DNA from 2 places in the Peribacillus sp. B2I2 genome. Region 2 is predicted to be linked to the other one. Evidence: a T-box and tRNA genes for the amino acid it is inferred to sense, from the RefSeq annotation. Region 2 holds a T-box; the other holds one or more tRNA genes.
The links. A T-box is a leader RNA that pairs with one kind of tRNA and senses whether it is charged. The one in region 2 lies ahead of glyQ (glycine--tRNA ligase subunit alpha), so its partner is inferred to be a tRNA-Gly.
Positions count from the first base shown of each region.

Region 1 (3,423 bases), 2.8 Mb from region 2:
TCCAAATCGAATTCCTTCAAACAAGGGGATGTCGTTGTTGGGAATATCGACTGGGCCGAATATACAGTTGTCACTGAAAAGGAAATCCGCGTGATTGATCCCAAGGTGGCTCCGGTCACAACTCATTTAGGGATTCTTGGAATGACCGGTTTAACAGCTTACTTTGGATTGCTTGATATCGGTAAGCCACAAGAAGGTGAAACTGTAGTGGTTTCCGGGGCAGCTGGTGCTGTTGGTTCAGTAGTTGGACAAATCGCTAAGATTAAAGGTGCGAAAGTTGTTGGCATCGCAGGCTCAGATGAAAAACTTGAGTACTTAACGAAAGAGCTCGGATTTGATAGTGCCGTAAATTATAAAAAGGATAGTTTTACGGCAGATTTAGCTAATGCTGTTCCTGATGGAGTCGATGTTTATTTCGATAATGTAGGCGGCGAGGTGTCCGATGCTGTTTTCACATTATTGAATCCGAATGCCCGAATTCCATTATGCGGAGCGATCTCCTCGTATAATGCAGAAGGAAAAGATCTAGGACCGCGCCTGCAATCGGCGATGATCAAAACGAGTGCACTTATGAAAGGCTTCACATTTGGAAATTATGCCGATAGATTCCAAGAGGGTGCGACGGATTTAGGAAAATGGCTCCAAGAAGGAAAGCTGAAGTATGAGGAAACGATTATTGAAGGGTTTGAAAACGTACCAGATGCATTTTTAGGTTTATTTAAAGGAACGAACCTCGGTAAACAGCTTGTGAAAGTAGCGGAACCTGAATTCGCTAAACTATAAGTTTTATGGAAATACGGCAGAGGCAGGCCTTTGTTGTGATTTTTAAGCAGCTTATAATAAAAGCGGCCTTTTTTCGATATTCAATCGGGGAAAGGCCGTTTTCCTTTTCAAGTTAAAGATATAATGCCGGGTTGAGTTTCTCTGATCGGCCAGTACCTTAAGAGGGGGAGCTCGCTCAATTGCAGTAAGTTTTTGAAACCATGGCGATAACGGCAGATATAGGTCGATCAAAGAATCTCTTGAAATATCCAGGGGATTTTGGATTTTCAGAAAGCATTTTTAGCGGAGAAGCATATGGCATCAATCTTATCTATTCGAGGAGCCCTTTTTTGAACCATTCGTTAAATGGAGTGGTTCACTCTTGTATGAAAAGGATGAAATTGGAATGTTTGTAGAAAACTCTGTAAAAATGGCAATTTTCATTATAAAATGTAAATACATAGAGAAAGGTGATGAACCATGTCAAACGTTGCTAAATTTCGTGATTTTTTAACCAGTGAGAAAATCTATATGAATGAGTTGAATGAAGATGGCACCACCTTTTTTAGAGCTGAGCAAAAGTTAAAGGACGGGTGGAAGGTCCTTTTAGTATTTGCATTCAATGAAGATGAAAATGTGGCGGACTTATTTTGCTTTAATGTCGCCGAGTTGAAGAATCCTGATAAGAAGCAGGATGTACATACACTGTTGAATGAATATAATGCTAATTTTAGGTATTCAAAGCTTTATGAAGAAAATGGGACGATTTCCATTAGGTATTCATACTCCATCGAGGGGGATATCGTACCGGATCTCGCGTTCAGGAAGTTAATCATGCTGCTTGAGACGGCACAGCAGGTTTATCCGCGGTTAATGGAAGTCATATGGTCATAACATAATATAGGATGAAAAAGTTCTCTGAATCAGGGGACTTTTTAACATCTTTACTAAAGTGAATGAATATATTATCGTTACAATCCATTAATTTATATTTTTTTAAAAAGAACTATTGCATTTTTTCACATTAAACTATATAATTAATTTTGTTGGTAATTCGACAAAGTTCTACAAGGATTTTGCGGGTGTAGTTTAGTGGTAAAACCTCAGCCTTCCAAGCTGATGATGAGGGTTCGATTCCCTTCACCCGCTCCAATACATACTCATAACGTAGGGTTTCGTTACCTGGAGAACGAAGCTTTGCGTTTAAATATTATAACTAGGATTCTACTGTTTACAGTGGAATTTTTTTATTGTCCAAAATTACCTGTATCCAGAAGGGTGGCTATTTTGATGCAGCACACTCTTGTTCAAAGTGATTAACTACGGTAGTAGAATCAGTTTGAACAAGAGTGTGCTTTTTTTGTCCAAATAAACGTTTATTGAGACGGTGCTTCATTGAATAAAAGGTATTTAAGGGAATATTTGTAATGCGATTACCCAATCTTGTAGTATTGATAATGAGAGTAAATATATTTCATGTTTTCGCGTAAATCCTGATCCTTTAATGGTTAGAGGAGAATTTCGGGAAGTTTGTTCAATGGATCCATTTTGAATTGTGAATATGGAGGGGGAAGCGAAAATGTCACTACTTTTAGAACCAATAGGTTTAATCCAAAATAATAGAGTTAATTTGGAAGATGATTATTGGGGAGAAGTAATTTCCGAGATAATTATGGATGGATCCAAATTCAAAGAAGATTGCCTGTTTGGATTAGAACAATTTTCACATATTGAAGTCATATTTTATATGAATAAAGTGGAACCTGACAAAATTCAGTTCAATGCTAGGCATCCAAGAAATCGAACTGATTGGCCAAAGGTAGGTATCTTTTCTCAAAGGGCCAAAGCAAGGCCAAATCAGCTTGGTGTATCAAGATGTGAATTGTTAAAAGTAGAGGGTCTAAAGATAACTGTGAGGGCTTTGGATGCCATTGATGGAACGCCAGTATTGGATATTAAACCTTATATGTCTGAATTTGGCCCGATTGGCCAAGTGAAACAACCCAATTGGTCAAAAGAGGTAATGAAAAACTATTATAGTAATGGTTAACAAAATGAGCAGCAATAAAAAAATCGTGCATATTTTTTTATTGCTGCTCATTTTTTCTTATTTGGTAATGGTATGAAATTAATTTCAAGTAGCTATTTCAATCATTCTTATATGCTCTTCCATTCAGGAATCATAATACTCCTTTTTCGGGGACGAGAGGGTTAATAAAAGGATACTAGCTAGTTCCTTGGAATTATGAAAAGACCCCTTCCGATTGTGGAAAGGGTTTATTTCCGTTCAATTTTGATTATCCTTCTACAATCGAGTAAGTCCCTTCACCACCGTGGATTTCAAGGAACATGTCCATCAAAGATTTCGTTAGCTGATGGGCTTCAGTGATTGGAGTCTTGGGTTGTAAATAAATGATTTGGATGGCCCTTTTCGTCTCTTCGGTGACTTTCGTTCGTTCTGAATCAACGTATGGACTTCCGAATGCACCATCATGATCGGCTGATGTAATCATATTTTCCATGGAATTCAAGCGGCCGTTCAAACCGTCATAACCATCTGTTCCCTCGCCAATCTTAATCGAGATGTCACCCGCTAATTTATCCGCATCATAAATGCCGATAGGAACTTCATATAAAAGGGAGAAGAAGTTATTCAAATCG
Region 1 covers NZ_JBGCCB010000001.1:903,617-907,039, forward strand. The annotation lists gene ABIE66_RS04585 (NADP-dependent oxidoreductase) at 1-783, shown strand, start outside; gene ABIE66_RS04590 (YbjN domain-containing protein) at 1,243-1,656, shown strand; tRNA gene ABIE66_RS04595 (tRNA-Gly) at 1,841-1,914, shown strand; gene ABIE66_RS04600 (SAM-dependent methyltransferase) at 2,342-2,812, shown strand; gene ABIE66_RS04605 (B3/B4 domain-containing protein) at 3,060-3,423, opposite strand, start outside.
Region 1: it has a tRNA-Gly gene. The T-box ahead of glyQ (glycine--tRNA ligase subunit alpha) is inferred to sense a tRNA for this amino acid. The anticodon was not compared.

Region 2 (3,423 bases):
AGAAGGTGCTGCACCTGACACGTGAAGAAATTCCACATTCAGTGGCTGTTGTCATCGATTCAATTAAAAAAATGGATAACAGCGATACAATTAATGTCATGGCGACGATCGTTGTCGAACGTGATTCACAAAAAGGCATCGTCATCGGAAAGCAAGGGAAAATGCTTAAAGAAGTCGGCAGCCGTGCCAGAGTGGACATCGAAAACTTATTGGGCTCGAAAGTTTTCTTGGAACTGTGGGTAAAGGTACAGAAGGATTGGCGTAACAAAGCCAGCCAGCTTCGAGATTATGGTTTCAATGAGAGTGAGTATTAATTAACAAAATTTACGCGTCATGAAAGTTTGGAAAACGGTCAAGCTAATCATATGGTCGGATATTCATATTGCTAGTTAAAAATGAAAGGTGGGCTTTATATGTTGGATTTTACCTGGGAATTATTTAGTGAAACAGGTAATGTGGACACCTATTTGCTGTTTAAGGAGATAGAAGTCGAGAGACAGGAAAGACACTTGGTATTGAATGATGAGCTAGCAGAAATTGATTTTCCTGTTTCATAGGTTAGTCTTGGCGAGCATGGGTGGTGTCTTGGTATGCTCCAAAAATGTGAGGGCATTGTCATAAGGCGAACTGCATATGGAGAAAATAACAAAATCATTACTATATATACCCGTGAGCTAGGAAAAATTGGCGTTATGGCGAGGGGAGCCAGTAAACCTAACAGCAGGCTTTCTGCCGTCACACAGCTTTTTTGCTCCGGGTATTTTCTTATAACCACATCAACCGGACTCGGAAGTCTTCAGCAAGGCGAAATGGTCGATTCACTCCGTTTCATTAGGGAGGATCTTTTTGCCACTGCTTATGCCTCGTATATTGTTGAATTGCTTGATAAAAGCGTCGAGGATAAGAAACCGAATCCATATTTGTATGAATTGCTTTCGCAAACCTTGCATTACATAAACGAGGAATATGACGCAGAGGTTTTGAAATTCATTTTTGAAATGAAGATGCTGCCCGTCAATGGGATTAACCCAGTGCTGAATCAGTGTGCTGTATGTGGTGAAACGGAAGGGGAATTCTCCTTTTCGCTTCGGGAAGCGGGCTTTATCTGTCACCGCTGTCTAGGGAAAGACCCTTATCATTATAAAATTTCACCTGCAGCCGTCAAATTGCTGCGGATCTTTTATTATTTCGATTTATCAAGGCTCGGAAACATTTCCGTCAAGCCTGAAACGAAAAAAGAACTGCAGAAAATCATCGATGCTTATTATGAGGAATATTCTGGTCTGCATTTGAAATCAAAAAAGTTCCTGAAACAGATTGATACGATGAAAGATATGTTTTAGGATCTGACCTATTGACATTCCATGCTAGTTTGTATAAAATTCTAATCATCAAATTAAGAAGATTGCGTTGATGGAAAAGAGTATCTGTCATTCTCCATAAAAAGCGAACCCGGGACGGTGGAAGCCGGGATATGGATTTACAGGGAAGGGCGTTTCCGGAGCATGTTGCTTTGAAAAGAGGCCGTTTTATAAACGGCAATTAGGGTGGAACCGCGGGTATACTCTCGTCCCTATGCATTTCGCATAGGGACGGGAGTTTTTTGTTTGCCGAAATGTGAATGGGTTCCGAACCTTTAATTTTCAAAGAGCCGTTTTAAATAACCTGGAGGTGTACGATGAATATTCAAAATATGATTTTAACGTTACAAAAGCATTGGTCTGAACAAGGCTGTATATTAATGAATGCTTATGATGTCGAGAAAGGGGCAGGAACGATGAGCCCATACACGTTCCTGAGAGCCATTGGACCTGAGCCATGGAGCGTTGCTTACGTTGAGCCATCCCGCCGTCCGGCTGACGGTCGTTATGGTGAGAATCCTAATCGACTGTATCAGCATCATCAGTTCCAAGTGATCATGAAACCCTCGCCTGACAATATCCAAGAGTTATATTTGGATTCCCTGCGTGCATTGGGGATTAATCCGCTTGAGCATGATATTCGCTTTGTGGAGGACAATTGGGAAAACCCATCACTAGGGTGTGCTGGTCTTGGTTGGGAAGTTTGGCTAGATGGAATGGAAATTACGCAATTTACATATTTCCAACAAGTGGGTGGCCTTGAATGTAAACCGGTTTCCGTGGAAATTACATACGGGATCGAACGTCTCGCCTCTTACATTCAAGATAAGGAAAACGTATTTGACCTAGAATGGACAGAAGGATTCACAGTTCGGGATATATTTGGACAGCCGGAATACGAACACTCAAAATATACATTTGAAACCTCCGACCTTGATATGCTGTTTCAACTTTTCACGATGTATGAAAAGGAAGCGCATCGCCAAATGGAAGAAGGGCTTGTACATCCTGCATATGATTATGTTTTGAAATGTTCACATACATTCAACCTTTTGGATGCGAAAGGTGCCATCTCGGTGACGGAAAGAACTGGATATATTGCCCGGTGCCGTAACCTAGCGCGTAAGGTTGCCAAAACCTTCTATGAAGAGCGGGAAAAATTAGGCTTCCCGATTCTTAAAGTGAAAGGGGAGAATACAAATGAGCAAGCGTGATTTGTTATTGGAAATTGGATTGGAAGAGCTGCCAGCCCGTTTTGTGACAGCATCCATGAAACAGTTGTCAGATAAAGTGCAGCAATGGCTAACGGAAAAAGCGATTGATTTCGGAACGGTTGAAGCCTTTTCCACACCAAGACGTTTGGCTATATTGGTGAAAGACGTGGAAGAATCACAAAAGGATATCGAAGAAGAAGCAAAAGGACCGGCTAAGAAAATCGCTGTGGACAGCGAAGGTAACTGGTCTAAAGCCGCATTGGGATTCGTCAGGGGCCAAGGCATGACTTCAGAGGATATTTATTTTAAAGAACTCAAGGGTGTGGAATATGCCCATGTGAATAAATTCATAAAAGGACAGCAGACTGTTCAGCTTTTATCCGAGCTGCAGGAAATCATCAGTGGTATGACGTTCCCGAAAAATATGCGCTGGGCCAATCAAGAGCTCCGCTTCGTCCGTCCGATTAAATGGCTGATTGCCTTATTCGGGAATGACGTAGTGCCATTTAGCATCGCTGATGTGGAAACGGGCCGTGAAACAAAGGGACACCGTTTCTTGGGCGATAGCTCAATCATCGAGCAGCCGGATCAGTACGAAGAAACGTTAAAAGAACAATTTGTAATGGCGGATCCAGATAAACGCCGACAAGTTATTTTAGATCAGATTAAAGGGCTTGAGCAGGAAAAGGGCTGGATCATCCCAGTCGATGAAGAACTGCTTGAAGAAGTGAATAATTTGGTAGAGTATCCAACGGTGTTATTTGGACAATTTGAGGAAGAATTCCTTGAGCTTCCAGCAGAGGTATTAATCACATCAATGAAGGAACACCAACGTTATTTCCCTGTTA
Region 2 covers NZ_JBGCCB010000001.1:3,726,288-3,729,710, reverse strand. The annotation lists gene era (GTPase Era) at 1-314, shown strand, start outside; gene ABIE66_RS18405 (YqzL family protein) at 414-557, shown strand; gene recO (DNA repair protein RecO) at 591-1,343, shown strand; T-box leader at 1,402-1,578, shown strand; gene glyQ (glycine--tRNA ligase subunit alpha) at 1,679-2,575, shown strand; gene glyS (glycine--tRNA ligase subunit beta) at 2,562-3,423, shown strand, end outside.